3 regions of the Billgrantia sp. C5P2 genome follow, and region 3 is predicted to be linked to each of the others. Evidence: predicted binding sites of a transcription regulator. Region 3 holds the regulator's gene; each other region holds the start of a gene.

Region 1 (10,242 bases), 1.1 Mb from region 3:
GCTGCCACCCGGCCCTGGCGCGATCCGCCCAGGTGGCACTGACGCTGCATACCCTGGGCGGGCTACGTACCGAGGAGATCGCTCGCGCCTTCATGGTACCGGTGCCGACCCTGGCCCAGCGGCTGGTGCGAGCCAAGGCCAAGATCCGCGATGCGGGCATTCCCTTCGAGGTTCCCGACGACACGGCGCTGGGCGAGCGCCTGGAGTCGGTGCTGGCGGTGATCTACCTGATCTTCAATGAAGGCTATGCGGCCAGCTTCGGCGACGACTGGGTGCGCAGCGATCTCTGTGCCGAGGCGATTCGCCTGGGGCGGATGCTGGTGCGGCTGCTGCCGGCCGAGCGCGAGGCGCGCGGTTTGCTGGCGCTGATGCTGCTGCACCATTCCCGGCGTAACACGCGCACCGACGAGGCCGGCGATATCGTGCTGCTGGAGGATCAGGACCGTAAGCGCTGGAATGTCGACGAGATCGAGGAGGGCATCGCCCATATCGAGGTGGCGCTACGCGGCAACCCGCTTGGCTCCTATGCGGTGCAGGCCGGCATAGCGGCCCTGCACGCCCAGGCGGCAACACCGGCAGAGACCGACTGGCGGCGTATCGCCGCGCTCTACAGCTTGCTCTACGTCCTTCAGCCCACACCTGTGGTGGCGCTCAACCGGGCCGTGGCGATCGCCATGGCCGATGGGCTGGAAGCGGGCCTCGAGCTGCTCGAGAAGATCCATCTGCCCCATTATCACCTGCTGCCGGCGACGCAGGCCGACCTGCTGCGCCGGCTGGGTCGCCATGACGAGGCGGCGATGCATTACCGCGAGGCGCTGAAACTGGTCACGCACGACGCCGAGCGACGTTTCCTCGAACGCCGCTTGCGCGAGGTAATGGCAACCGCCGCCGATGTCGATTTGCCGTTGGCTGGCTCGAAAGAGGGATGAGGCCTCTTGGCTATCACCAAGTTCATTATTCAGGAGACATTCCCATGAGCTACGTCGATGGATTCGTAGTGCCGGTTCCCGAAGGGAATCTCGACGCCTACCTGGACATGGCCCGGCGGGCCGGAGAAATCTGGCGCGAACACGGCGCCCTGGAGTACGTGGAGTGCGTGGCCGATGACGTCCCGCCGGGAGAGCACACCTCCTTTCCCCTGAGCGTCAAGCTTGAACCGGGAGAGACGGTGATCTTCTCCTGGATCCTCTACGCCTCGCGTGAGGAGCGCGATCGCATCAATGCCAAGGTGATGGAGGACCCGCGCATGGCCGATATGATGGATCCGTCGAACCATCCGTTCGATGGCAAGCGCATGATCTGGGGCGGGTTCCGTGAGGCGCTGAGGATGCCTTAGGAGCCTAGAGCAACCAGGCGACAGCCAGCCCCACTACCGCGGAAGCCAATGTCGGGCCGGCAATGCAGCGGGCCAGGTGAGCATTGCCGGCGCTGACGGACAGCACCACCTTGAACAGGTTGTTGACCGAGGCCGCCAACACGATGCCCTTCACGGCGGTGGAGAGTTCGATGGTGCTCGCGGCCATGCGGCTCAGCGACAGGGCAACGGCATGCACGTCCGCCATGCCGGAAACGGCGGCCAACAGGTAAACGCCGGCATCGCCGAGCCAGGCGCGCAGCCACTCACCCAGCACCATGACCGCCGTCAACAGGGCCCCGAGCAGAAGCGCGGCACGCAGCTCCAGCGGGTTCTGGGTCATCGGCCGGTCGGCCTTGAGGTTGCGGCGATGGCGGCGCCATAGCCACAGCGCCGGCAGGAAGAGGGTCACGCCCATGGCAGCGACCGGCGCCAACAGGCGCGGCAGCAGCGCGGGGCCGAGCAGGGCGGCATAGAGCAAGAGACGCGGCAGCATGGTGCCGCAAGCCAGCAGGATGCCCGCAGCGAGCATCGGGGCGAGCTGCGGCTCGCGGCGTGCCTGGCGGGCGTACTGCAGGGTCAGGGCGGTGGAGGAGGTGAGCCCCGCGAACAGCCCGGTGAACAGGATACCCTTCTCGGTGCCGCCGAGGCGCACGGCGAAGTAGCCGACGAACGAGATCGAGGCAATCAGCACCACCAGCCACCAGATCTCGTAGGGGTTGAGCACGCCGCCGGGGCCCATGTCTTCGTTGGGCAGCAGCGGCAGCATCACCACGCTGATCAACAGCAGCTTGAGGCCGGCATCGAGTTCGTTGGCCTGCAGCTTGTTGAGCAGGCCGTGGATTTCGCGCTTGTTGTCGAGGATCAGCGCCGTGACCACCGCGCAGGCCGTGGCCAGCCCAATGTCCACCGCTACCGCCAGGGCGCCGAAGCAGAAGGTCAGCAGCAGCCCGACCAGTCCGGTGATGCTGTAGTCGCGGCTTTGATCCATGCGCGCCCGGTAGCCGACCAGGGCGATCATCGCCACGGCCAGGAAGATCAGCGGAAAGGCCCAGCGCGTCAGCACTTCCGAGAGCAGGGCCGCCACGCCCCCGAACAGTCCCACCAGGGCGTGGGTGCGCACCCCGGCCACCCGCTCGCCCCACTCCCGCTCGCGAGCGACCCAGCCGCGTTCGATGCCGATCAGCGCGCCCAGCAGCAGCGCCACGGCAAGTTCTATGAGCACGGTATTGTCGGCCAGAAAGTCGCTGGCAAGGTCGTCCATTGCCTTCCTTCCTTGGATAATCTCTCTCCAGCGTGGAACGTCGCGCTGCCGCCTTCAACCACCAAGATGGGCAGGCCAGCCCTTCACCTCAGCGAGGCGCTTGCCAGCGGGCAGATTCTTGCCGGATACTGTATTTATTTACAGGTTTGCTGGAGGCCCCATGTCGCTTGTCCCCCTCTTCGCGCTGCGCATCGTCGGTAGAGCCGCGACATCGCCCATGCCGCAGTATCTACCCTTGTTGGGCTGCCGGGTACGCGCCGGTTTCCCCAGCCCCGCCGACGATCACCTGGATGGCGATCTCAATCTGCATGAGTATGTCGTGCGACGTCCGGCATCCACCTATTTCGTGCGTGCCGAGGGAGACTCGATGCAGGGCGATGGCATCCACGACCGCGACCTGCTGGTGGTGGACCGCAGCCTGGAGCCGTTGCCGGGACGGGTAATCGTGATCGCGGTGGATGGTGAACTCACCGTCAAGCGGTTGGCGCACCAGCGTGGGAGAACCATGCTGCTGGCCAGCAATCCGCGTTTTGCGCCGATTCCGTTGGAAGGGCGCGAATGTCATGTCTGGGGCGTGGTGACCCATGTGATCCATGCGCTTCCGGGAGCGCCGGCATGATCGCCCTGGTCGACGGCGACAGCTTCTACGTCAGCTGCGAGCGAGCCTTCGACCCGCATCTGGAAGGGCTGCCGGTTGGCGTGCTCTCCAACAACGACGGCTGCGTGGTGGCACGCTCACGGGAACTCAAGGCGTTGGGTGTGGCCATGGGGGCGCCACTGCACCAGCTACCCCCGGCCATTCGCCGCCAGGCCGTGCTGCTTTCCAGCAACTACGCCCTCTACGGCGATGTCTCGCGCCGGGTGAACCAGGTGCTTGCCGAGTTCTCCCCGGCGGTGGAGCTTTACTCCATCGACGAGAGTTTCGTGCACTTTTCCGGCTTCGAGCCCGGGGCGCTGGAAGCCCATTGCCGGCGACTGCGCGAGACGGTGCGGCGCTGGACCGGTATTCCGGCCGGCGTGGGTCTGGCCCCCACCCGGGTACTGGCCAAGCTGGCCAACCGCTTGACCAAGCGCGAACCGGCCTACGAGGGGGTCTGCCTGCTCGAGGCCGACAGCGACATGACCCGCCAGGTACTGGAGCAACTACCGGTCGTTGGCCTGTGGGGCGTGGCCCGACGTACGGCCGAGCGACTGGAGCTGATGGGCATCGAGACGGCCTGGCAATTGCGGCAGGCCGATCCCAAGTGGATTCGCGATGCGTTCTCGGTCGTGCTCGAGCGCATCGTCTGGGAGCTGCGCGGCCGTCCAGCCATCGAACTCGAGGATCTGTCCGTACCGCGCCAGCGCATTCTCGTGTCGCGCTCCTTCGGCAAGCTGAGCAGCGAGCTTGCCGACCTGAAGGCCGCCACGCGGCAGCATGCCGCCCGGGCGGCTGAAAAGCTGCGCCGACAGGGCGGCATGGCCCGTGCGGTACTCGTCTTCGTGCGCACCAACCCGCACCGCCCAGGGGATGCCCAGTACGCCAACAGCCATGTCGTGGCGTTGCCGGAGCCCTGCAGCGACACGCCGAGCATCCTCGCCGTTACGCGCCAGGCGCTGGCGGCGATCTTCCTCGAAGGGCATCGCTACCAGAAATGCGGCGTAATGCTGCTGGACCTGGTGGATGCCGGGCGCTGCCAACTGTCGCTGCTGGATGAGCCCGCCGACGAGCGGCGGCGCGATCGCAGCCACCGGCTGATGGCGACCCTCGATCACCTCAACCGGGAGATGGGGCGCGACACCGTGCGCTTCGGCCTGCCGCACAAGGACAACGCCTGGGCACTGCGTTGCCAGCATCGTACCCAGCGCTACACCACCTGCTGGAAGGAGCTGGTGAAGGTCAAGACGGAATGATGGCAGGCCGCATAACGATTGTCGGTAATGACGTGGCAGTGAGGCACCCCGGGTGCCATGCTGATATTGACTGCCTGCATGCAGGAGATGCTCATGCCACTGCCCATACGCTGGCGCTATCTGCTGTCGCTGCTGTGCGGTGCCGTGCTGTTGGCGGAGCCGTTGGCTGCGGGCGCGCGTGAACTCGCCGCCGAAGTCGACGAGATGGTCGAGGTGGAAGTCGCCACGGTGGGGCTGGCCGGCTTCGGTGGTCCGCCGGTGGTGCTATTGCGCGAGCCGGGTGCGCGCGAGGTGATCCCGATCTTCATCGGCGTCAGCGAGGCGGGGGCCATCCTGCGTGGGCTGGCCGGTGAGCGTTCTCCCCGTCCCATGACTCACGACCTGCTGGGCGATGTGCTCGGCGGCATCGACGCCACTCTGGAGCGGGTCTACGTCGATGCGATCGTCGATCACACCTTTCTCGGCATGCTGGAACTGCGCCTGCCGGGGCGTGACGAGACGCTGCTCATCGACAGCCGACCTAGCGATGCCATCGCCTTGGCCCTCTTTGCCGGGGCAAGCATTCACGTGGCCCCCAAGGTGCTCGAGGCGGCTCGGAACATCGAGTACGAAGGATTGGATGAACAGGTGGTCGTGGCGCTGGGCATAAGCGTCACGCCAGTCACCGACGATTTGCGCGAGGCGCTGGGCCTGCCCGACCGCCCCGGGGTGCTGGTCAGCGACGTGCGCGGTCCGGCGGCAGAGGCCGGACTACGCCCCGGCGCCTTGCTGCTCGAGGTCAACGGCGAAGTACCCGACACACCGCTGCGCTACCTCGAGCTGGTACGCGACACCGCCGTGGACGAAGACGCCCGGCTGCGTTATTGGCAGGAAGGCGAGGAGAACGAACTGGAAGTCACCACCGATGTTCCCCCGCCGCAGCCCGTGCCGCGGCTGCGGCATGACGTGCCGGGCGTTCGTACCTGAGATGCTGGACCAGTCAAAGCCGTGATAGCTGCGGCCGGCTCCATGGCCGGCCGCCGGTCCTCAGAAGGTTTCCCATTCCTCCTCGCTAACGTGCGCCTTGCGCGGCTTGGGGTCCGTGGCGGGGCGGGGAAGCGCCCGCTGGGGAGCTGCGGTATGCCGCGGCATTGCCGCCTGAGCTGGAGTTTCCTCACCGAGAATGAAGGTGTTGACCAGGTCGCTGAGATGCTGCGAATGATGGCGCATTTCACCGGCCACGGTGGAGGATTGCTGCACCATGGCGGCGTTCTGCTGGGTCATGGTGTCCATCTCGGCCACGGCGGTATTGACCTGGCCAATGCCTGCATTCTGTTCCCGCGCCCCGGCGCTGATCTCGGCGATCACGTCGCTGACCCGAGCCACGCTGGCGACGAGTTCTCGCATGGTCTCGCCGGCCTGTTTGACGATGCTGCTGCCCTCTCGGGTATGGGCCGCGGAGGCGTCGATCAGTTGGCGGATCTCGCGTGCGGCATCGCTGCTGCGGCTGGCCAGGGTACGAACTTCCTGAGCCACGACCGAGAAGCCGCGACCGTGTTCACCGGCACGAGCCGCTTCCACCGAGGCGTTGAGCGCCAGGATATTGGTCTGGAACGCGATACTGTCGATCAGCTTGATGATTTCCGCGATGCGACCCGACGAGGTATCGATATCGGCCATGGTGCGCTCGACGCGCTGCATGGCGGTTTCACCCTCGCGCGCCACCTGGGTCGTGGCCACCACCAACTGGTTGGCCTGCTCGGCGGACTCGGCGCTATGGTTCACCGTGGCAGTGATCTCCTCCATCGAGGCGGAGGTCTCCTGCAGGTTGGCGGCCGCCTGTTCGGTGCGGGTGGCCAGCTCGTCGCTGCTCTGGGCAATCTCTTCGGCGGCCTGATTCACACTCGCGGTGCTGCGCCGCACGTCACGCAGGGTGTCCTGCATACGCGAGACGAAGGCGTTGAACTGGTTCGCCAGCTCGCCGATCTCGTCGCGGCTCTCCACCTTCAGCCGACGGGTCAGGTCGCCTTCGCCCTTGGCGATGTCGCGCATGGCCGCGGCGGTGCGGCGGATCGGTGCCACGGTACGGCGCACCAGCCAGGTCGACACGAAGGCGACAACGACGAACAGTCCCAGCCCAAGCAATGCGGAGGTCAGGATGGACTGGCGCAGTTCGGCAGTCGCCTGAGCCTTGGCGTTGGCCATGGCGGCATCGATGTCGGTGGTGTAGACCCCGGCGCCGAGCATCCAGTCGAACTCGGGCACGTTGACGGCATAGGAGTACTTGGTTTCGATGCTGCGGGTGCCGGGATACTCCCACGGATAGGAGTAGTAGCCGCCGCCTTGGCGGGCCACGTCGATCAGGTCGCGGATGATGTAGGCGCCATCGGGCGCCTGCACGCCGATCATGTTGGTGCCTTCGCGCTCGGGCATCGGCGCGGTGACCACGTTGAGCCCGTCGTGTTGATAGGCGAAGACGTAGTTGCCGCCCTCGAATCGGATGGCACGCAGGATCTCGGCGGCACGCTCGCGCTTCTCGGCGTCGCTGAGGTCGGAGGCTTCCAGGATGGGCTGGATGGCTGAGTGAGCGCTCTCGACCACGTCGCGAACCCCGGTCCTGCGCGTGTCGATGAGTAGTTCCCGCTGATGCTCCAAATTGACTCGGCTGTCCTGGGCGCGGGTATAGCCATCGATGACCACCAGGCTGAGTGTGGTCAGCAGCAGGGGCAACAGGACCAGGAGCAGGAGGCGAACCTGAAGGCTCAGTGCGAATGGGGTCTTGGGAGCCGATGCTTGCATTGCGAAACCTCGAAGCTAGTAATGTACTGATACGATCGTAAGTACTTACTAACTTCGGCCGGTCTCAACAATTCTTTAGGTCTTCCTGACTCCCCGTGGCTACGACATTAGTCAGTGAGTGGTCTCAGGGAGTATCGCGCAGGCGGGTCAGGCCCTCCTGGGCGGAGGAGGCAACCAGTCGACCGTTGCGATCATAGATGCTGCCCCGGGCGAAGCCGCGGGCGCCGCCGCTCCAGGGGCTGTCCATATCGTAGAGCAGCCAGTCGTTGACCTTGACGTCGTGATGGAACCACAGCGCGTGGTCGAGGCTGGCGATCTGCAGCTTGGGGTCGCGGAAGGTAATACCATGGGGCACCAGGGCCGTGGTCAGCAGGTTGAAGTCGGAGCTGTAGGCCAGCAGGTAGCGGTGCAGGGCGGGATCGTCGGGCAGTTCACCGGTGAGGCGGAACCACAGCCGCTTGCGCGAAGGTTGGCCTGGCTCGGCTTCGTCACCCAGGTGCAGGAACTCGATGGGATGGCCGGGAAAGCGCTCCAGGCGAGCGTTCGGATCCTGGTCCAGCGCTTCGGGGAGGGTGACCCCGGGCATGGCTATCTGGTGGGTCATGCCCTCTTCGCGGCCATGGAAGGAGGCACTGCAGAAGAAGATGGGACGCCCCTTCTGGATGGCGGTGACGCGCCGAGTGGTGAAGCTGCCGCCATCGCGCACGGCGTCGACCTGATAGACTACCGGGCGATGCGGGTCGCCGGGGCGCAGGAAATAGCCGTGCAGCGAATGCGCCTGGCGGCTGGTATCCACCGTGTGAGAGGCGGCCGAGAGTGCCTGGCCGAGTACCTGGCCACCGAACAGCTGTGGCAAGCCAAGATCCTGGCTACGGCCGCGGAACAGGTTCTCTTCGATCTCTTCCAGGCCGAGCAGGTCGACGAGCGCATTCAGGGCATCGGTCATGGGGCTTCCTCTGGGCGTATCATACGGTTGTTTCAGGCAAACAGCATAACGGAGTCCGCGCCGATGCGCAGTGACGAATTCTACATGCACCGGGCGCTGGACCAGGCCCGCGAGGGGCTGGCCGCCGGCGAGGTGCCGGTGGGGGCGGTGGTGGTGGATGCCGCCGGCGAGATCGTCGGTGCCGGCTACAATGCCCCCATTTCGGGCCACGACCCCAGCGCCCACGCCGAGATTCGCGCGCTGCGTGCTGCCGCCAGGCACCTGGGCAATTATCGCCTCGACGGCTGCACCCTCTACGTCACCCTGGAGCCTTGCCTGATGTGTACCGGAGCGATCATCCATGCCCGTATCGCCCGGTTGGTCTATGGCGCTGCCGAACCGCGTACCGGCATGGTGGAGTCGAAGGCCAACCTGTTCGCCCAGCCCTGGCACAACCATCGGGTTGCGGTGGAGGGAGGGGTGCTCGCCGCACGTGCGGCGAAGATGCTCAAGGCCTTCTTCGAAATCCGGCGTGACAGCGGGGCAGCCTCGTCAGACGCTTTCGGTGATGGTTAATGGCGGGGCGACCCTGACCCGATTGCGCCCCTCGGCCTTGGCGCGGTAGAGCGCATCGTCGGCAGCCTGCATGAGGATGGCGACGTCAAGCGGGCCGTCGACCAGGGTGACGACGCCGATACTGGCCGTCAGGATCTTGCCATCGTGATGTCGTAGCTCGGCGTCCTGCAGCCCCTGGCGCAGTGCTTCAGCCACCTCCCGTGCCTGCACGGGGTCGGCCAACGGCAGGCAGGCAACGAACTCTTCCCCACCATAGCGGGCGAACAACCCACCGTACGGTTCGACAATTTCACGTCCTATTCGGCCCAACTGATCCAGGTAGCGGTCGCCGATCAGGTGGCCCTGATGGTCGTTGATATGCTTGAAGTGATCGACATCGCAGATCAATACGCTCAATGGCCGTTGCGTGGCGTTGGCGTCGAGTGTCTCCATGAACAGGCGGCGGTTGGGCAACTGGGTCAATTCATCGTGCCGGGCCAGCCACTCGACCTCTTCCTGCAACCGACTGCGAGTACGAATCTCGCGGCGCAGTTCGGTATTGGTGACGTGCACCCGGCGATGCTGATGCGCCAGGCGGGTATAGCCGTGCAGTACCAGGTAGAGCAGATAGGCCAGGGTCAGGCCGGTGACGAGGCTGACGATAGGATGCCGAGGCAACTGCTGCAGCAGCCGGGAGTGACTGGGCTGGATATCCAGGCCCAGTGGTACGCCGCCCACGTCGAGCTGCACCTCGTGCTGCCAGGGGCCGAGGCGGATGTCGGGGACCTGGCTGGCCAGGACCTGTTCGCCCTGGGTGAGCAGCAGGCTGGTGTGCTGCCGGTCGACTTCGCTGAACAGCGTTTCCGCCAGCATCGGCAGGCTGATGACCATGGCCACGGCGCCCAGGGTTTGCCGCTCATTCAGCGGAATCGGCAGGTAGTGGATGATGCCGGGAACGCCCTGCAGCAGCATGATGACGTCCGTGTGCCCGATGCGCTGCTCGAAGAGCGCTCGACTGACCGCTTCGCGCCCGGCAGGCTGGGCATCGAACAGTCGCGCACCCAAGGCCCGCTGATTGATGTCGTTGAACGGGTAAATCTGCGTGATGCGGCTGTCGGGGTCGACGAAGGCGATATTGAGCAGGTAGCGAAAATCACGATGGTAGAGCGCCGCCTGTCCGGTCCATTCGGCCTGGCGGGGCGGGGTGTCGAATAGGGTCCAGACGTTGGCGAAGCGCTCCACGGCGGCCAGGTGGTCGTGGATCTCTCGCGTCAGGCGCTCGCCGAGCTGCCGGGCTTCCGTCTCGACGGTGGCCTGTAGCTCTCTCTCGGTGACGGCCTTCTGGTGGTGCCACAGCAGCAATGCGGCCATGACCAGGACCAGTGACGGTGCCAGGGCGCGTCTGAGGGCGGCAGCGTGAGCCCGCCAGCCCGGCAGGGCGGCAAGCCCCAGGCCGACCAACAGCGTTGCCAT
Region 2 (10,242 bases), 2.0 Mb from region 3:
ATTCCCTTCGGCGGGCCCTAGTGCGAGGCACCCAGTTGGCTGGCATCGAGCATTTCCCGGGCATGGGCCAGGGTGCGATCGGAAAGATTGACCCCGCCGAGCATGCGCGCCAGCTCGCTGACCCGGCCGGCTTCGTCGAGCAGCGCCATGCGCGTCAGAGTGGCATTGCGCTTGGCCTGTTTCTCGATATGCAGGTGGTGATGCGCCTGGGCCGCCACCTGGGGCAGGTGGGTCACGGTCATGACCTGACCATTGTCGCCCAGTCGACGCAACAGCTGGCCGACGATTTCAGCGGTGGCGCCGGAGATGCCCACGTCCACTTCGTCGAACACCAGGCTGGGGATGGTCGAGTGGCGTGCCGCCACTACCTGGATCGCCAGGCTGATACGCGACAGCTCGCCGCCGGAAGCGACCTTGGCCAGCGGGCGCGGCGGCTGGCCGGGATTGGCGCTGATCAGGAAGCGTACCTCCTCCATGCCGTCCGGCTGCGGTGACTGTCGGGCCTCGACTTCCACCTCGAAGCGCGCCTTGCCCATGGCCAGGAAGGCGAGCTGCTCCTGTACCGCCTTGCCGAACTTTCCCGCCGCCTGGCGGCGAGCCTCGCCGACCGCGCGCGCCTGTTCGCGCCAGGCATCGCGCAGCGCCTCGACCTCGCCGCGCAGCGCCTCGAGGTCGTGCTCGCCGCCTTCGAGGCTCTCCAGTTCGGATTGCAGCCGCTGATGGAGTGCGGGCAGCTCCTCCGGCATCACGTGATGCTTGCGCGCGATGCGGTGGACCTCGCTGAGACGCGACTCCACCCAGGCTAGCCTCTCGGGGTCCAGCTCGGTGGTATCGGCGAAGCGGTTGAGTTCGCGTACGGCCTCCTCGACCTGGATGCGCGCCTCGCCAAGCATGGCCAGTACCTCGGCCAACGTGCCGCGGTCGCTTCCCGGCAGCGGGTCGAGCCGCTGCGTGGCCTGGTTGAGCAGTGACAGCACGCCGCCTTCGTCGCCATCGCAGCATTCGGCCGCCACCTGCGCCTCGCGTAGCGTCTCCTCGGCGTGAGCGAGCTGCTCCTGTTCGTGCTCCAAAGTGGCGAGTTCTTCCTCGCCCAATGCCAGGAGATCGAGCTCATCGACCTGGTAGCGCAGCAACTGGCGGCGCGCCTGCACCTCGTCGCCGCTCTCGGTCAGCTGTTTCAGACGGCGCCGAGCTGCTTGCCAGCGGCGAAAGGTCTCGGTCAGCTCGCCCACGGCGCCACGGTTGCCGGCGAAGTCATCGAGCAGGCGCAGGTGAGTCTCCTCGCGCAGCAGCAGTTGATGAGCGTGCTGGCCGTGGATCTCGACCAGGCGTTCGCCCAGCGCCTTGAGATCGGCCACGGTGGCCGGCTGGCCGTTGATCCACGCCTTGGAGCGGCCATTGACCGTTACCACGCGGCGAAGCAGGCAGTCATCGGCGGGAAGTTCGCGTTCCGAGAGCCAGGCGCGGGCGGCCGGCAGGCTGGCGATGTCGAAGCGCGCCGAGAGGTCGGCGCGTTCGCAGCCGTGACGCACGCTGCCGGCATCGGCACGTTCGCCCAGGCACAACCCCAGTGCGCCGAGCAGGATCGACTTGCCGGCGCCGGTCTCGCCGGTGATGGCCGTCATGCCGCCGGCAAGTTCCAGGTCGAGGCTGTCGACGATGGCGTAATCGCGAATGGCGAGCTGAATCAGCATGGGACCTCCCGGCGGCCGGCAAAAGGGCTGGATATCCATACACATTATTGCGTTTTTATACAGTAGTCGAGGCCCTCTCTCAACGCACGCAGGGTACATCAACGCTTCCACTCTCTTGAGATTGCCGACAGGGCCCCCATATAGGCGGCAGATTCGAGACTTTCTCCCAACCGAACCCGTTGCGGCCGCATGGCCGAACCACGCTTCAGGAGATACGCATGGCTAAAGAACCCCAGACCCCGCTCGACGATGAGCTGGAACGGCGCGAGGAAGAGGCTCGGCCGGAGCCGATGGAAGGCGAGCTGGACGATGCCATCGTCGCCGGGGACGAGGAGGGCGTTGCCTCCGAGGAGCCGACGGCGGTGAGCGACAATCCCGAGGCCGACATGCTGGCCGCCCAGGTGGAGGAACTCGAGCAGAGCCTGGCTGACGCCAAGGATCAGGCGCTGCGTGCCGCCGCCGAGGCGCAGAACGTACGGCGCCGTGCCGAGCAGGAGGCCGAGAAGGCGCGCAAGTTCGCCTTGGAGCGCTTCGTCAAGGAGCTGCTGCCGGTGGTCGACAGTCTGGAAAAGGCGCTCGAGGCCATGGGCGACGATGCCACCGAGGCTCATAAAGAGGGCGTGGCCATGACGCTGAAGATGCAGCACGACGTGCTGGCCAAGTTCGGCGTCGAATCGCTCGACCCCGCTGGCGAACCGTTCGACCCGCAGTACCACGAAGCCATGGCCATGGTGCCCAACCCCGAGCTCGAGCCCAACAGCGTCATGGAAGTGATCCAGAAGGGCTATCTGCTCAACGGCCGCCTCGTCCGCCCGGCCATGGTGGTGGTCAGCCAGGCCGCCGGCTGAATTCGAGTGGATGAAAACGGTGGCGGGGCTTGAAAATTCTTGCCCCGCCCCCCAGATAGACGTCAACCGCGGCAACTGCCGCTGAGATGGATCAAAGGCAAACGAATTTTCGAGGATTTCCTATGGGACGCATCATCGGTATTGACCTGGGGACTACCAACTCCTGCGTGGCCGTGCTCGACGGCGACAGTGCTAAGGTGATCGAGAACGCCGAAGGCGCCCGCACCACGCCCTCCATCATCGCCTACACCGATGATGGCGAGATCCTGGTGGGGCAGTCGGCCAAGCGCCAGGCGGTCACCAACCCGCAGAACACCCTGTACGCGATCAAGCGCCTGATCGGTCGTCGCTTCAAGGATGACGTGGTGCAGAAGGACATCAAGATGGTGCCCTACGGCATCGTCGAGGCCGACAACGGTGACGCCTGGGTCGAGGTGAAGGGCAAGAAGCTGGCACCTCCGCAGGTCAGCGCCGAAGTGCTGAAGAAGATGAAGAAGACCGCCGAGGACTACCTGGGCGAGCCCGTCACCGAGGCGGTGATCACCGTGCCGGCCTACTTCAACGACTCCCAGCGTCAGGCCACCAAGGATGCCGGGCGTATCGCCGGCCTCGAGGTCAAGCGCATCATCAACGAGCCCACCGCGGCGGCGCTGGCCTATGGCATGGACAAGTCGCGCGGCGACAAGACCATCGCCGTGTACGACCTGGGCGGCGGTACCTTCGATATTTCCATCATCGAAGTGGCCGACGTCGACGGCGAGACCCAGTTCGAGGTGCTGGCCACCAACGGCGACACCTTCCTGGGTGGTGAAGACTTCGACATGGCGCTGATCAACTATCTGGTCGATCAGTTCAAGGCCGACAGCGGCATCGACCTCTCGGGCGACAACCTGGCCATGCAGCGCCTCAAGGAAGCCGCCGAGAAGGCCAAGATCGAGCTGTCCAGCGCCCAGCAGACCGACGTCAACCTGCCCTACATCACCGCCGACAACACCGGGCCCAAGCACCTCAACGTGAAGGTGACCCGGGCCAAGCTGGAGTCGCTGGTGGAAGACCTGGTCCAGCGCTCGATGGGGCCGTGCAAGACCGCGCTCTCCGACGCCGGCCTGTCCGCCTCCCAGATCGACGACGTAATCCTGGTCGGTGGCCAGACCCGCATGCCGCTGGTGCAGAAGAAGGTCGCCGACTTCTTCGGCAAGGAAGCGCGCAAGGACGTCAACCCGGACGAGGCCGTGGCCGTGGGTGCGGCGATCCAGGGCGGCGTGCTGGGCGGCGACGTCAAGGACGTGCTGCTGCTCGACGTCACCCCGCTGACGCTCGGCATCGAGACCCTGGGCGGCGTGATGACCCCGCTGATCGAGAAGAACACCACCATTCCGACCAAGAAGACCCAGACCTTCTCGACCGCGGATGACAACCAGACGGCCGTGACCATCCACGTGCTGCAGGGCGAGCGCAAGCAGGCCGGCGGCAACAAGTCACTGGGCCGCTTCGACCTGGCCGACATTCCGCCGGCGCCGCGCGGCGTGCCGCAGATCGAGGTCGCCTTCGATCTCGACGCCAACGGCATCCTCAACGTCTCGGCCAAGGACAAGGCCACCGGCAAGGAGCAGTCGATCGTCATCAAGGCCTCCAGCGGCCTCAGCGATGAAGAGATCGAGCAGATGGTGCGCGACGCCGAGGCCCATGCCGACGAAGACAAGAAGTTCGAAGAGCTGGTGGCCCTGCGCAACCAGGCCGACGGCATGGTCCACGCGGCACGCAAGACCGTCCAGGAAGCCGGTGAGCACGCCACCGACGAGGAGAAGCAGGCCATCGAGACGGCCGCCTCCGAACTCGAGGAAGCGCTCAAGGGTGACGACAAGGACGACATCCAGGCCAAGCTGGACAAGCTGACCGAGGCCTCCGGCAACCTGGCGCAGAAGATGTACGCCGCTCAGGCCGAGGCTGCCCAGCAGGGCGGTGGCGAAGGCCAGGAGGACGGCGCCAAGCCGGAAGAAGACGTGGTCGACGCCGAGTACGAAGAAGTCAACGACGACCAGAAGAAGCAGTAATCGCCAAGGCGATGCCACGGGCGACGGTAGCGCGGGGGGACGACTCCCGCGTTGCCGTTTCCGCGGATCGGGCAGAGCTGCCTAGACCAGGAGGCGCATGGACCCATGTCCAAACGCGATTATTACGAGGTGCTCGGCGTAGAGCGTGGGGCCGAGACCCAAGACATCAAGAAGGCCTACCGACGGCTGGCGCAGAAGTACCACCCGGACCGTAACCCGGGTGACGACACTTCGGCGGAGAAGTTTCGCGAGGTCTCAGAGGCCTACGAGATCCTCTCCGACAGCGAGAAGCGCGCCGCCTACGACCAGTTCGGCCATGCCGGCGTAGACGGCCAGGCCGGAGGCTTCGGCGGTGGCGGCTTCGGCGGTGCGGGTGCCGGCGGCTTCAGCGACATCTTCGGCGACGTGTTCGGCGACATCTTCGGTGGCGGCGGCGGGCGGCGCAGCCCCCATGCGCCGCAGCGCGGCAGTGACCTGCGCTACAACCTCGAGCTCGATCTCGAGAGTGCCGTCGCCGGTACCACGGTGGATATCCGCGTGCCGCGTCACGTGGAATGCGACCGCTGCGACGGCCAGGGTGCCGAGCCTGGCTCCACCAAGGAGACCTGCCCCACCTGTAACGGCCATGGCCAGGTGCGCATGCAGCAGGGCTTCTTCGCCGTGCAGCAGACCTGTCCCACCTGCCACGGCAGCGGCGTGCACATCAAGGTGCCGTGCCACAAGTGTCACGGCGAGGGCCGCATGCGCGAGACCCGCACCCTGTCGGTGAAGATTCCTGCCGGGGTGGACACCGGCGATCGCATCCGCCTCAACGGCGAGGGCGAATCCGGCATCAACGGCGGCCCGCCCGGCGATCTCTACGTGCAGGTGGCGATCAAGCCGCACCACATCTTCCAGCGCGACGGCAAGCACCTGCAGTGCGAGGTGCCGATCAACTTCGTCGATGCCGCGCTGGGCGGCGAGCTCGAAGTGCCCACGCTGGACGGCCGGGTCAAGCTCAAGATCCCGCCCGAGACCCAGACCGGCAAGCTCTTCCGCCTGCGCGCCAAGGGCGTCAAGCCGGTGCGTGGCGGCCCGCCCGGCGATCTGCTGTGCAAGGTGGTGGTGGAGACCCCGGTCAATCTCAGTGAGGAGCAGAAGGCGCTGCTGCGTCAGTTCCAGGAGAGCCTGGGGGGCAGCAACAGCGCCCACCACTCGCCCAAGAAGAGCGGCTTCTTCGACGGCGTGAAGAAGTTCTTCGAGGATATGAAGCCGTAAGTCCCGGCCGCCTCATTAGCAGCCCTCGGTGCCTCAGGTATCGAGGGCTTTTTTCATCTGGCGCACTGCCGTATCGCTCGGCTGAGCGTAATGTTGCGCCGTATGGGCCAGCCAGGACTGGCGCCGATCCCGTCGCGCGTCTTAGTCTGTTAGCTCCAATACGAATGGAGATCGTTGCTATGCCGATGTCGCGTGCCGAGATCGCCACGGAGTCCGGGGCGAGGCTGATGAGCCGGCTGTGCAAGCACTGGGCGCACAAGCTGGAGGTGGAGCAGGGCGAGACCGAGAGCCGGGTGGTGTTCGATGAGGGCTCCTGCGTGATGCGCGTCGAGCCGGGCAAGCTGGTAGTGGCCATCGAGGCGCTGGAGGAGGAGAGTCTCGACCGCCTGGAAGGCGTCGTCGACTCCCACCTGCAGCGCATGGCGGGCGACGAGGACCTGGCGATCGTCTGGGAAAATTGAGCGCGCCGATAACGCCCCGGCTTGCCCACCTGGGCATGCTGCTGTGGTCGCTGCTGGTCGGGCTGTCGTTTCCCGCCGTGGGGTTGATGGGCGAGCTGCCACCGCTTTCGCTCACCGCCCTGCGCTTCGCCATCGCCTGTGCCGGGCTATGGTGGTTGGCACGGCGCTCGCCCGACTTCCTGCCGCCCTGGCGGCTGTTGCCGCTCTACGCACTGATGGGGCTGTGCCTGGCCGGTTTCTTCGCAGCCATGTTCTGGGCCGCCCACCATGCCACCGCGCTCTCCATGGCCACGCTCTACGTCACCGTGCCGCTGCTGGCCTACCTGCTGGGGCTCGGGTTTCGCGTCGAGCGCTTGGGCTGGCAATTGCCGGCGATCCTGGCGCTGGGTGCCTGCGGGGCGCTGGGGCTCGCCTTTGCCGAAGCCCTCAGCCACGGCAAAGGCCTGCAGCTGGGTATCGGTGAGGCAGTGTTCTTCCTCGGCTGCGTGTCGTCGGCACTCTACCCGGTGCTGAGCAAGTGGGGGCTGGCCCGCGAATGGCTGCCGGAGTCGGCGGCGGTGCGCACCTTCTGGAGCCTGGGGCTGGGAGGGCTCGCCATCGGCCTGCTGGGGCTTGCCATCGAGCCCGCTGCCGAACTGGCCGGCATGCGCTGGCAGGACGTCGCCCTGGTGGTCTATCTGGGGCTTTTCTCCAGCGCGCTCACCTTCTGGTTGATGCAGCGTGCCACCTCCGTGCTCACGCCCGGGGCCGTCACCGCCTACGGCTACATGGTGCCCTTCGTCTCGATGCTGTTGCTGTTCGCCACCGCGCCCGAGCAGATCGGCTGGCAGTGGCTGCCGGGCAGCGCCCTGGTGCTGGCCGCCATCGGCATGCTGTTGCGCCAGAACGGCAAGGGCGCCCAGAAGTGTCAATCCACTTCGGAATAGGGTTCGCTGCCGGGTGTGGCGGCCAGGCGCGGAAAATGCCGGCGAATCTCTTCGTAGAGCTTGCCCACGTCGTCGACGTGGCGACGCGAGAAGTGGAACGGCACTAGTTGGCCGACCGCGGCCGCGGCGGCGATCTCGCCGCAGCCGCGGGCAGTCAGGTGGCCGGTACGCCGGGCCTGCTCCGCCTGATCCTCGCGAAACGAGGCCTCGCAGAACAGCACCTCGGCACCGCGGGCAAGCGTGAGCAGGCGTTCGCGATTATCGGGCGTATCGCCGAAATCGGTGGCATAGACGAGGCGCTTCCCAGGTTGCGAAAGTAGCAGGTGCTGGGCCAGTTCGGCGACCGTCCGCTGGCGGCCATCGGGCAGTTCGATCACCGTCTCGTCCACGCCGGCGTGTACATGCTGCTTGAGTTCGCCGAGCCATGGGCCGGGTGCCCAGCCATGCGCATCCAGGCGCTCCTTGCGCACCTTGACCTCGACGTCCGGCTCAAAGGCAAAGGCCAGCACCGGCGTGCCGTGATCCAACGTGACCGCTCGCACGCGAAAGCCGGGCTCCACGTGCAGCACGCCGTCATCGACCTCGCGCGGCGAGAGCGCCTTCATCGGCTGGCCGGCCACCAGGCGATAGTGGGCCAGGCGCTTGTCGTGCAGCTCGAAGACCTCGAAGCGAGGCGCTTTCTCCTCGACACGATCCCACAGGATGCCGCGCATCAAGCCGTCCAGGTGACCGGCGAGCCCGGGTGGGCCGTAGACCCGGCACGGCGTGTAATCGCCGATGCGCGAGCGCAACAGCCACAGGAAACCGCCGATATGGTCGAAGTGGGCGTGGCTGATGAAGACGTCGCTGATTTGGTGGGCCAGCCGCGCCGGCAGCCGACCGGGGTCGCCCAAGTCGAACAGCAGGCTGCGCTTGCGATGACGCAGGCGCAGATGCAGCAGCGGGTCGCCGAACACGCCGTTGACCAGCGTGGCGCGGACCCCATCGAGGCGCAGCGTCGGCCGCGGGCCGTCGATGGCTTCCTGTAACGGTAGCCTCAGGGATGGTTCGTCGGGTGTCGCTGGGTAAGGGGCACGATAGGGGCGCGCCGTGCCGAGATGGCCCTCGGGATGGCGCATGGCGTCACGTATCACCAGGGTGCGCGGGGTGTCGCCCAGTGGCGGAGCCAGCAGCTTGAGCCGCTCACCTTCCAGAGCCAGCACTTCCCCCATGGCCAGGGTGCGGCCGGTAGCGTCGAGCAGGCCGACCTGGCGCCTGTGCCAAGCGTGGGGGGCGTCGCGCGGAGGTGGGGTGCCGGTAATGGCCAGGCCGACGAGATCGAGCGATTGCTCCACGGCTTCGGTCAGGTAGGTGTCCCATGCCTCGGTACGTCGTTGGGTGCGAAGCTGGCGCCCTGGGTGGCGTGCCTCCGCGGCGGCGGGCAACTTCAGTACTTCCAGGTCCAGCGCTACACGCTCCTGCGCGTAAGGGTCGGGCGCGTTTTCCGGCGCCAGCCGCACCACGGCGCTGGCGTGGCTGGCGCTGACGAGTGCTGCGAGCAGCTCGGCGCCGCCGATGCCACGCTCCACGCCCGGCGCATCGAGGAGCAGCGGCCCGGCCTCGACCCGTTCGGCAAGACGACGCACCGCCTCGACCAGCGGCAGGCGAAAGCGCGCACTGTCCAGGGTGCCTAGGGCCTCGATGGTCTCCAGGTGCCATTCGCCACCCTCCCCCCGCATCGGGTCCCAGCGCCCCAGGCAGATGGCACCGGGTGGGCCGAAGCCGGGCAGGCCGGGGTCGGCGGCGAGGCAATGGCAAGCCTGGCCCTGATCGGCAAGCTGGGCGGCCACGCGGCGCACGAGCGTGGTCTTGCCGCTGCCGGGCGGGCCGGTCAGCAATACGCGGGGGTGGCGGCGCAGCAGGTCGAGCAGCGGGTTGTCGTGGGACGGCTCCGGTGTCGTGGGCATGGCGCTCCTTGCTTGATGCTTCGCTATGCCCAGTGTGGGCGAAAGCGCCCTCCTTGCCCAAGCGCTCGGCCCTGCGGGCCCGTGCTCTGGTATACTGCCCCTCGATCCCACTCTTCAGACTTGCAGGAGTCCGCATGACCCGTATCGCCATCGTCGGTGTCGCCGGCCGCATGGGCCGCACCCTGGTCAACGCCGTGCAGCAGGATGCCGGGGCCAGCCTGGCCGGCGGCATCGTCGAGCCGGGCAGCACGCTGGCCGGAGCCGACATCGGCGAGCTGGCGGGCCTCGGTAGGCTGGGCGTGACGGCAGTGGATTCGCTCGATGCCATCGTCGACGACTTCGACGTGCTGATCGACTTCACCGCGCCCCAGGTGACGCTGGCCAACCTGGCCTTCTGCGCCGAGCATGGCAAGCGCATGGTGATCGGCACCACCGGGCTCGCCGACGACGAGCTGGCCGAACTCGACGGCTACCGCGACAGGCTGCCCTTCGTCTTCGCCCCCAACATGAGCGTGGGGGTGAACCTGACCCTGAAGCTGCTCGAGACCGCGGCGAAGGCGCTGGGCAACGAGGGCTATGACATCGAGGTGATCGAGGCTCATCATCGCCACAAGGTCGATTCACCCTCCGGCACGGCGCTGAAGATGGGCGAGGTCGTGGCCGAGGCGCTGGATCGCACGCTCAAGGAGCACGGCGTGTTCGAGCGCGTCGGCCAGTGCGGGCCGCGCACCGACAAGGAGATCGGCTTCGCCACGGTGCGCGCCGGCGACATCGTCGGCGAGCACACGGTGATGTTCGCCACCGAGGGCGAGCGCATCGAGATCACCCACAAGGCCTCTAGCCGCATGACCTTCGCCAAGGGCGCGGTGCGCGCGGCGCGCTGGGTCGCCGATCAAGAAAACGGTCGGTACGGCATGCAGGATGTATTGGGTTTGTGAGCCATCGCGGTAGCCAAATGAGATCGAATCCTGTAACATCTCCAAAATTTTGGCCGGGCGCCTGAAATACAGCAGTCCAACACTGCGCGCTTGTTGCGTGGCCAGCCCCCGAGCAAAG
Region 3 (10,242 bases):
TGGCTTGCCTGACGCTCTATGACATGTGCAAGGCAGTGGACAAGGACATGGAGATTGGCGCCATCCATCTCGACGCCAAGCGTGGCGGAAAATCGGGTGACTACCAGCGCCAGCCGAGCGCTACGGCGGCTCCGATCGTTACGGGGGAAGGTACTACTGGCCAGGTGTCGGTGGGCAGCCGCTGCGATATCGACTCGCCCTGTGTCAGGGTGAAATTCCTGGCCGAGTTGCGCGAACGGCTCGGTGTCAGTGAACTCACCCTGCCGCTCGACACCCTGCCTAGTACTGACGTCGGGGGATTGAAGAGCGCGCTGCTGAAGAGCGATGCGCGCTTTGCACGATTGAGTGAAGGGAAGGTGCTGTGCGCTGTCAATCAGGTCATGGCGCTGGATCCGACGCCGATCACCAATGACGATGAAGTGGCGTTCTTCCCACCGGTAACGGGAGGCTGAGCGGTATGATCCGGGTGCAGGAGGCGTGCTTCGACGCAGGCGACGAGCAGCGGCAACTGCTGCAAGGCCGTTCGGACATTGGCGCCGTGGTCAGCTTCACCGGGCTGGTACGCGATTTCAACGAACGTCCGGACGTCAGCGGGCTGACGCTCGAGCATTATCCCGGCATGACGGAAGCCGCCCTGAGTGAGATCGTGGCAGAAGCGGAATCGCGCTGGCCGCTCCAGGGGGTGCGTGTCATTCACCGGGTTGGGCGTCTTTCGCCCGGGGAGCCTATCGTATTGGTAGTGGTCGCCAGTGCCCACCGCCGCGCAGCCTTCGAAGCATGCGACTTCATCATGGATTACCTCAAGACCCGTGCGCCTTTCTGGAAAAAGGAGCATAGCATTACCGGAGACTACTGGGTTGCCGAGCGCGAATCGGACCACCGGGATGCCAATCGTTGGGAGAGCGACAATGACAAAATCCCCTGAGACCTTGCCAGCCGAATTGATCGACGGCTTCGGCAGAAAGGTTCGCTATGTGCGGATCTCCGTCACCGATCGCTGCGACTTTCGTTGTGTTTACTGCATGAGCGAAGAGATGACCTTCCTGCCCCGGGCACAGATCCTGACGATCGAGGAACTGAGCATGGTGGCGCAGGCATTCATCGAGATGGGCGTGGAGAAGATTCGCCTGACCGGCGGCGAGCCCCTTGTGCGTCGTGGCCTCGATCAACTCATCGAGCAGACCAGTGCCCTGCCTGGACTACGCGAGCTGGCCATGACCACCAACGGGGCCGGGCTGGTCAAGCATGCCAGGCGCCTGCGCGAGGCTGGCCTGGACCGGCTCAACATCAGTCTGGACACGCTCGACCCGCAGCGTTTCCGCGAGTTGACCCGCACCGGCAATCTCGAGCAGGTACTGGATGGGCTGCGTGCAGCACGGGAAGCCGGCTTCGAGCGTATCAAGCTCAATGCCGTCATCCTCAAGGGGCGTAATGACGACGAAGTGCTCGACCTGGTCGAGTTTGCCCGAACCGAAGGCGTAGACCTGAGTTTCATCGAAGAGATGCCGCTGGGGGATGTTTCCGACCACTCACGCGCCGAAACCTTCTGCTCGAGCGATGAGGTAAAGGCCCTTATTGAACAGCGCCACGAGTTGATTCCCACCGCCGAATCAACACTTGGCCCTTCGCGCTATTACCGAATGACCGATAGCGCCAGCCGCATTGGTTTCATTTCTCCCCATAGCCATAACTTCTGCGCCAGCTGCAATCGAGTGCGTGTCACGGCGGAAGGGCGGTTATTGTTGTGCTTGGGTAATGAGCACTCAGTGGATTTGCGCGCTGTGCTGCGCCAGAACCCGGGCGACCTCGATGCCCTGAAGCGGGCTATCGTCGCGGCTCTGCCGCTCAAGCCCGAGCGTCACTATTTCACTACCGATGGTGATGTCCAGATCGTCCGCTTCATGAACATGACCGGCGGCTGAGCGCTGGCAGTAGCCCTCTTTTCTCCATGTTCTTTCCCGATATTCGGCCTTGCGTTGGAACGGGCTTTTCTTGCCAATTCGGCAAATCGGCATATACTTTCGACGAGTGAGCCTCAAGGCTGACTCGTCGTTTTCTTGCATGGAGGAGGCCAATGTCCAGCGAAACCCTGGAGCGCATCGCCCGTAACAAGAACGTGGCTCGGGCTGCGGCTCGCCAGTTGAGCATGGAGCAGCTGCACAAGCTCTCCGATGTGATCGGCGAGGTCATCGAGCAGAAAAATGAAGAGGAGAAGCTCCGCAAACAGGAAGAAGCGGACAAGGAGAAGAAACTGGCTGAGATCCGTGAGGCCATGAGTGATGCCGGTCTCTCCGTGGAAGATCTCGTGGGTGAACAGCCTCGCCGTCGGCGTGGACGTCCACCCAAGAATGCCAGCGGTTCGTGAGCCAGCCGGACGCGAATCGTCTGCTTGCGCAACTCGGGACGGGAATGATGCATGAGGTGTCATTCCCGTCCTGCTGATGCATTCTCCGCCGCGTTCGGCCAGCCATGACATCCGATCGGATTTACCGGTAGGCGAGCGACTCCACGGCGATCAACTGAAGATGTACGTCGGGTAATTGACGCAAGTGCTGCCCCAGCCAGGAGGTGATTAGAGGCTGCAGGGCGATACGAAGTTCGGCCAAGGTTTCCGCCTCGACTTCCACCAGGCGTTCGTCGAGCCACTCGGTAAAACTGTCTTCATCCATCGCGCTGACGCGGTGGGCATCCAGCATCAAGCGGCCTATTCGTGTCCAGCCAGTCTGGGTCGGGGCGACCGACAGCGCGAGATGCAGAATGCCATGGCGTGACGATCCTCGCTCCGCCGTAAGTCCAGGCAGAGGCGTGACGGCATTCTGGCTGACGATGCAGGGGCGCTGAGGGTGACGTGACTCCAGGCTCAGTCCTTCCCCATCGAGTCGAATCAGATCGCCATTGACCGGCGCCAGCGGCGCCTGAATCCCCATCGATTCCGCCAGCTCCTGGTGTGCCTGCTGGTGGCGGCGCTCCCCGTGTACCGGCAGCAGATGTCGTGGCTTTATCCAGTCATAGAAGATGCGCAATTCGTCCTGGGCGGGATGGCCCGAAGCGTGAAGCTCGGGGTGGTTGAACTCGTCCCACACGGCCACATCAAGATGTCTCAGGGCATGCTTGAGGCGCTCGATCTGACGCTCGTTGCCTGGAATTGCCTTGGCCGAGAAGAGAATGGTATCGCCCGCCATCAGCTCGAAGCTGGGATGCCGGCCATAGGCCAGTCGACTGAGGGCGGCACGAGGCTCGCCCTGGCTGCCGGTGGCAATGACCAGGACTTCCGATGGCGGGAGGTAGCCGAGATCGCCGACCGGTACCAGCGGCGGCATGTCGTCCAGGTACCCGAGACTTCGGGCCACCGCCACCATGCGTTCCATGGCCCGCCCCATCAGACTGACCCGGCGGCCGCAGCGCTCGGCGGCCAGGGCCACGGCCAATACCCGAGCCAGATTGCTGGCGAAGCAGGTCACCACGACGCGCCCCGTGCACTGGGCGAGGCGGTGCTCGAGCGCCCTTGCCACTTCGCCCTCACTGCGCGAATGACCCGGCATGGGAGCGTTGGTCGAGTCGCCGACCACCAGGTCCACGGGCGCCAGGGCGCGAAACAGCGAGCCCTTTACCGGTGGTCCGATCAAGGGCTCCGGGTCGAGCTTCCAGTCACCGGTATGCAGCACTCTGTAGTCGCCGATGGCGATCAGCAGCGCGCAGCTTTCCGGTATCGAGTGGGTCAACGGCAGGTAGCGCAGGGTGAAGGGCCCGCTCTCCAGCGCTTCACCGGGCTCGATCACCCGGATGGCATCGACAGCGAGGCCGCGCTCGAGGAATTTTCCGCGGAGCAGGCCGGCAGCCAGCGGTGTGGCGTATACGGGGCATTGCCATTTGGGCCATAGCCAGGCGGCGGCACCGATATGGTCTTCGTGCCCGTGGGTAATGATCAGGGCCGTGGGACGAATGCCGAGTGCTTCAGGTGTTTCGAGGCTGGGCACCTGCAGCGGCGTGTCCGGCAGGTCCTGACGGATCATCATGCCGCAATCGACGGCAATCCATTCATCCTCATGCCCGTAGAGTCCCAGGTTCATGCCGATTTCGCCGCAGCCCCCCAGTGGCAGGAAGTGAAGCGGGGAACGGCGGCGGGGACGAATGGTGACTTGAGTCGAATGCATCGGCAAAACATGACCAGACAATGGAAACTTCACTATACGGGAACGTCGCAACCCTCCACAAATGCGATGCCGGTGCTGAGTGGGGTAGACGTGTCCCAGTCTGCCGAGTTCGCTACAATGCGTGCTCTCCGAATATCGTTTCGTATCAGGTTGGGTCCATGTCTCACTATTATCGTCTCGTCGTTTCCTGTCCCGACCGCCGCGGGATCGTGGCCCGCGTCTCCGGCTTCATTGCCGGTCACGGCGGCTCCATCACGGAAGCCAGCCAGCACTCCGACCTCGAGGCCGGGCGTTTCTTCATGCGTTACGAAATCCTTGCCGACTCCATCGGCATGACCGCCGCCGAGCTGAGGGAAGCCTTCACGCCCGTGGCCCGCGAGTTCGACATGGACTGGGCGCTGCGCGATACGCGCCGCCGACCGCGGGTAGTGCTCATGGTCTCTCGCGAGTCGCACTGCCTCGTCGACCTGCTGTATCGCTGGACGGCCGGGGAGCTGGAGGGCGATATCGTCGGAGTCATCTCGAATCACGACGACATGCGCAGCATGGTCGAGTGGCATGACCTGCCGTATCACCATGTGCCGGTTGGAGGCGACGACAAGAGCGCAGCCTTCGCCGAAGTCGAGCGTCATGTCGAGGCAATGGAGGCCGATACCGTGGTGCTGGCTCGCTACATGCAGATCCTGCCGCCGCGGCTGTGCCAGCGCTATGCCGGCAAGGTGATCAACATCCACCACAGCTTTCTGCCTTCATTCGCCGGCGCGCGGCCCTATCACCAGGCGCATTCGCGAGGGGTCAAGCTGATCGGTGCCACCTGTCACTACGTGACCGAGGAACTGGATGCCGGGCCAATCATCGAACAGGACATACACCGCGTGAGCCACTGCCATACGCCACAGGACCTGGTCCGTTTCGGACGCGATGTGGAGAAGGCGGTACTGGCACGCGGTCTGCGCTGGCACCTGGAGGACCGGGTGCTGATTCATGGCAACAAGACCGTGGTCTTCGCCTGATCCCGGCAGTTGATCTTCGCAGGTAGTACGCCATGACCTTTTCCGAGCCGATTCTGGCCTCGTGGCTGTTGATCGTCAGCGGTTTGATCTCACTGGCGGGACTGGCCCTGGCGCTGATGCAGCGTCCTTGGCAGGCCCTGCTGTCCGATCGCGGCCTGCAACATCGCTGGTTGGCGGCGAGCGTGGCGGTCGTACTGTTGTGGCAGCTCAGGGCTCAGTCGGTGGACTGGCTGTCGTTGCATCTGATGATGACGGTGCTGATGACGCTGATCTTCAAGGCGCCGCTGGCGCTTGTGACCAACTTGCTGGCCAATCTCTCGCTGCTCGCGCTGGGCAAGGCAGGCTGGCCGCTGCTTGGCGTGAACGTGCTGATCACCGGGTTGGTGCCGGTCACGATCATGGTGACGATATGGCGTATCGTGGACCGCTACCTGCCCGACAATCTGATGATATTCCTGTTCCTGTGCGGTTTCTTCGGAGCAGCGCTGGCGACGTTGGGGACTGGGCTTGCGGGCCTGGGGTTGGTCCTGCTCGGCGCCATCGATCCCGAGGCGGTCCATCTGGCCAAGGAGTACGCGCTTTTCCTGCCACTGCTGATGCCCTCGGAAGCCTTCCTCACCGGCATGCTGCTCAGCGTGCTGATGGTCTATCACCCCAGTTGGGTTGCGACGTTCAACGCTCATCGCTATATCGATACCAAGTAGGCCTATAGCGGCAGGCTGAGCTGCCGCCGTGCATCGTCCGATACCAGCCGTACCCCGACGCCCAGCAGGCGTACCGGACGCTGGCGTCTGGCCCAGGCCTGCTGCATCAGTGAGGCGAAGATGTCGAGAGTGGGCAGGCCGCCCCGGGAGTCTAGGGTGGTGAGGGAGAAGTCGTCGAAGCGCACCTTGACGAAGGTGCCGGCGATCGGGGGGTGGCCATGACGAGCCAGGCGCGCCTCGAGGCGTTCGCACAGCGGCGACAGCTGAGTGTGGCAGTGCGCCAGGTCGGGCAGGTCGGTGGCGAAGGTGGTCTCCACGCTCACCGACTTTCGCTCGCGCTCGATGCGCACCGGCCGGTCGTCGATGCCCCGTGCCAGCTCGAACAGGCGTCGTCCGAACTTGCCGAACTCCTGCAGCAGGCGCTCCAGTGGAATGCGCTGCAGATCGTCACAGGTGGCGATCTCCAGGGTCTGCAGACGCTTGGCCGTGGCCGGACCAACGCCGTGCAGCTTCGTGACTGGAAGCTCGCGCAGGAAGTCGTCTACCTGCGAGGGGGCGATGACGGTAAGGCCGTCCGGCTTCTCCCAGTCGCTGGCAATCTTGGCCAGGAATTTCGCCGGGGCGGCGCCCACCGAGACGGTGATACCCACCCGCTTGAAGCACTCCTCCTTCAGCCAGCGTGCCATCCAGGTGGCACTGCCCGAAAAGCGGGTCACGTCGGTGACGTCGAGGAAAGCCTCGTCCAGCGACAGCGGCTCCACCAGCGGCGTCAGCTCGTGAAAGATCGCCAGCAGCTGCCGTGAAGCCTCGCGGTAACGGTCGAAGTCGCCGGGCAACAGAGTGAGGTGAGGGCACAGGCGCAGCGCCCGCGCCGTCGGCATGGCGGAATGAATGCCGTAAGCACGGGCAGGGTAGTTGCAGGTGGCAATGACCCCGCGCCCCTCGGCGCTGCCGCCGATCGCCAGCGGCACCTCACGGAGAGAGGGGTTGTCGCGCATCTCCACCGCGGCGTAGAAGCAATCGCAATCGGCATGCAGGATCTTGCGGCTCATGGGGGCGTCGTTCCGCTCAGCTAGAGCGCTTTCTGAGCGACGACCAGACAAGGCGGAGCTCGACGAGGAAGCGGAGTTGACTGTAGTCAATGAGCATTCCGAGGAGAGCTCCAACGCCGTATGGTCGAGTTCAGGAAGCGATCAACCCAAAGCTTGGCCGCTGCCGCCGCGTATAACTCCCACCCCGATACCCTCGATCTCCAACTCTTGATGACGCAGATCCACCTCGATGGGCGCAAAATCGGCGTTCTCGGCTTCCAGCACCACATGGTGCCCCTGGCGGTGGAAGCGCTTGACCGTGACTTCGTCCTCCAGGCGCGCCACCACTATCTGGCCGTCGCGTACGCGATCGGTGCGATGTACCGCCAGCAGGTCGCCTTCGAGGATGCCGGCATCCTTCATCGACAGGCCACGTACCCTGAGCAGGTAGTCGGCGCGAGGGGTGAAGAAGTCCGGGGGCAGGGGGCAATAGCGATCGATGTGCTCGGCGGCAAGAACAGGGCTGCCGGCAGCCACTTCGCCGATGATGGGCAGTCCCTCGTTGCCTGGCTCACTGAGGGTGCTATCGACCTCCTGAGCCGGCAGGCGAATACCGCGCGAGGTGCCACGAATCACCCGTATCACGCCCTTGCGCTCCAGTGCGCGCAGATGTTCCTCGGCGGCATTGGGCGAACGAAAGCCCAGCGCTCGGGCGATTTCTGCACGGGTTGGCGGATAGCCGAGTTCGTTCATGGTCTTGACGATGAAGTCATAAACGTTCTGCTGGCGCGAGGTCAGTGGGCGTGTCATGGCGAACTCCAGTGGCGACTGCCGTATTGGTCAAGTATACAGCATGGAAGCCCATACAGTAAAAGGTGATGTTCCGCCTCGGCAGTCGCTCAGAAGATGTTTAAAACGAATCTGGAACGCCATATGTTGAGGGATAAAGCGTAATGTCGTAGACTTTTGTAATGTTTAAAACAGATGTTTTCAGTGGAAACTGATCATGGCCCAAACCGATACCGTCACGCGCATTCTCGACACCGCAGAGGTGTTGTTCGCCGAGCGCGGCTTCGCCGAGACCTCGCTGCGCACCATCACCAGCAAGGCTCGCGTCAACCTCGCCGCGGTCAACTATCACTTCGGCTCGAAGAAGGCACTGATACAGGCGGTCTTCTCGCGCTATCTCGATCCCTTCACCGTGCGTTTTCATCATGCCCTCGATGAACTCGAAGCACGCCACGCGGGCGGTGTCATTCCGCTGGAGGAACTACTTGAGACCATGGCACGCACCGTGCTCGAAGTGCCCGCCGAGAAACATAGCCTCAAGGTTTTCATGAAACTGTTGGGGTTGGCTTACAGCCAGGCCCAGGGGCATCTGCGCCGCCATATCCAGGAGGAGTACGGCAGCGTCTTCACTCGCTTTACCGAGCTGGTGCGACTCGCCACCCCGGAGTTGCCCGATGCCGAGCGGTTCTGGCGCCTGCATTTCGTCCTCGGCACGGTTATCTTCACACTGTCCGGCCTCGATGCACTGCGTGACATTGCGGAGAAGGACTACCATGAGCACGTCTCGGTGCGCGACCTGATACGTCGTCTGCGTCCCGTGGTGGTAGCTGCCATGAACGCTCCTTTGCCTCCGCCTCCCGCCATGCAGCCGGCCAAGGCGAGCTGATATGCGCACCCCTCGGCTGGACGCTTTACCGCCCCGGGATGGGGACTGGTTCGAGATCGATGTCGGTCGCCAGTGCCTCGTCCAGTGGCAAGGCGAGCGCCCCCTGGCGGAGTGGCCGGTGTCGACGGCACTGGCGGGAACGGGCCAGCAAGAGGGCAGCGGTTGCACGCCGTTGGGCTGGCATTACGTGCGAGCGGCGATCGGCGGCGGTCAGCCGGCTGGCACGGTGTTTCGGGGCCGGCGCCCCACCGGCGAGATCTACAGCGCGGCGCTGGCGGCCGCTCACCCGGGGCGCGACTGGATCCTGACTCGCATCCTCTGGCTGTGCGGGCTCGAGCGTGATTTCAATCGTGGCGGCGACGTCGACTCACAGAGGCGCTATATCTATCTACACGGCACACCGCCGGATCAGCCGATGGGTGAGGCTCGTTCACATGGCTGTATCCGCATGCGTGACGAGGCACTGCTGGAGGTCTTCGCACTGGCACTGCCCGGCACGCCCGTCTGGCTGCACGAATGACGAGATAAGGCGCAGGCATGCCGGTTCCACTGAGGTTCGGTTCAGGTGTGTCATGGATGGCTGTTGCCGTAGGCGGCTTTAGTCTAGAATCAGCTCCCTTTCATGCCCCAAGGACACCGAACATGACCCAGACCCTTGGCCCGGTGATGCTCGATCTGGAAGGCACCGCATTACGCAAAGAAGAGCGCGCGCTGCTCAAGCGTCCCGAGGTGGGAGGTGTCATCCTGTTCGGCCGCAATGTAGAGCATGCGCGGCAAGTGCGGGAGTTGTGCGATAGCATTCGGCGCGTTCGCCCCGAACTGCTGCTGGCCATCGACCAGGAAGGTGGCCGGGTTCAGCGGCTCCGTGAAGGAGTGACTCGTCTACCCGCCATGGGTCGGATCGGCCGGGATTATGAGGCCACTCCGGAAGTGACCCTGAGGTTGTGCCTGGATACCGGCTGGCTTCTAGGCATGGAGATGGCGGCCTGCGGGCTCGATCTCAGCTTTGCCCCGGTGCTCGATGTCGATACCGGCATCTCCAGCGTAATTGGCGATCGCAGTTTCTCCTCCAGTCCTCAGGCCGTCGCGGCCATGGGCGGTGCGTTCATCAGTGGCCTGCACGAAGCCGGCATGGCGGCGGTGGGCAAGCACTTTCCCGGACATGGCGGGGTGGCGGCTGATTCGCACCTGGAGCTGCCGGTCGATGAGCGCCCGCTCGAAGCGCTGCGTCAGCACGACCTGATACCCTTTGCCGAACTCGCCTCTCGGCTCGATGGCGTCATGCCGGCCCACGTCATCTATTCTGCCTTCGACTCGCGTCCGGCAGGCTTCTCCGGCAGTTGGCTGGGCCTGCTGCGCGAGTCGCTTGGCTTCAAGGGCACCATCTTCTCCGACGACCTTGGCATGGCAGGTGCCGGTTTCGCCGGTACGCCGGGTGAGCGAGCCCTGGCGGCGCTGAACGCCGGTTGCGACATGGTGCTGGTGTGCAACGACCGCGCCGCTGCGCTCGAGGCGCTGGAAGCCTGCCAAGGACGGACCACACGCCTGACGGCGCGCTTGCGCTACGGCCGGGCCCGTCCCGACATCGAGGCGATCGAGGCGCTGGGGCGCTGGCGTCGTGTGCATGCACGGCTCGAGGCCATGGCTTCGTTCTGAACTGCCTGA

What was found. The regulator LexA, encoded in region 3, represses DNA repair genes until DNA is damaged. The targets are predictions, from matches to a motif close to TACTGTNTANNTANACAGTA.
Region 1: ACRWQA_RS16865 (LexA family protein) is a predicted target of LexA. The motif match lies at 2,745-2,764, and genes of this name have one in related genera.
Region 2: recN (DNA repair protein RecN) is a predicted target of LexA. The motif match lies at 1,740-1,759, and genes of this name have one in related genera.

The regions. Positions count from the first base shown of each region.
Region 1 is NZ_CM128542.1:3,656,058-3,666,299, reverse strand. It holds gene ACRWQA_RS16880 (RNA polymerase sigma factor) at 1-929, shown strand, start outside; gene ACRWQA_RS16875 (DUF1428 domain-containing protein) at 974-1,336, shown strand; gene ACRWQA_RS16870 (MgtC/SapB family protein) at 1,341-2,618, opposite strand; gene ACRWQA_RS16865 (LexA family protein) at 2,779-3,237, shown strand; gene ACRWQA_RS16860 (Y-family DNA polymerase) at 3,234-4,511, shown strand; gene ACRWQA_RS16855 (bifunctional nuclease family protein) at 4,605-5,477, shown strand; gene ACRWQA_RS16850 (methyl-accepting chemotaxis protein) at 5,538-7,289, opposite strand; gene ACRWQA_RS16845 (acyl-CoA thioesterase) at 7,414-8,235, opposite strand; gene tadA (tRNA adenosine(34) deaminase TadA) at 8,299-8,790, shown strand; gene ACRWQA_RS16835 (sensor domain-containing diguanylate cyclase) at 8,767-10,242, opposite strand, start outside.
Region 2 is NZ_CM128542.1:4,490,966-4,501,207, reverse strand. It holds gene recN (DNA repair protein RecN) at 18-1,694, opposite strand; gene grpE (nucleotide exchange factor GrpE) at 1,913-2,542, shown strand; gene dnaK (molecular chaperone DnaK) at 2,665-4,596, shown strand; gene dnaJ (molecular chaperone DnaJ) at 4,702-5,853, shown strand; gene ACRWQA_RS20940 (DUF2218 domain-containing protein) at 6,033-6,314, shown strand; gene ACRWQA_RS20935 (DMT family transporter) at 6,311-7,240, shown strand; gene ACRWQA_RS20930 (MBL fold metallo-hydrolase) at 7,222-9,186, opposite strand; gene dapB (4-hydroxy-tetrahydrodipicolinate reductase) at 9,321-10,124, shown strand.
Region 3 is NZ_CM128542.1:2,517,167-2,527,408, reverse strand. It holds gene moaC (cyclic pyranopterin monophosphate synthase MoaC) at 1-452, shown strand, start outside; gene moaE (molybdopterin synthase catalytic subunit MoaE) at 458-925, shown strand; gene moaA (GTP 3',8-cyclase MoaA) at 909-1,922, shown strand; gene ACRWQA_RS11595 (H-NS family histone-like protein) at 2,075-2,365, shown strand; gene ACRWQA_RS11590 (ribonuclease J) at 2,487-4,070, opposite strand; gene purU (formyltetrahydrofolate deformylase) at 4,313-5,167, shown strand; gene ACRWQA_RS11580 (energy-coupling factor ABC transporter permease) at 5,200-5,871, shown strand; gene dinB (DNA polymerase IV) at 5,874-6,923, opposite strand; gene lexA (transcriptional repressor LexA) at 7,065-7,712, opposite strand; gene ACRWQA_RS11565 (TetR/AcrR family transcriptional regulator) at 7,909-8,577, shown strand; gene ACRWQA_RS11560 (L,D-transpeptidase) at 8,579-9,097, shown strand; gene nagZ (beta-N-acetylhexosaminidase) at 9,220-10,233, shown strand.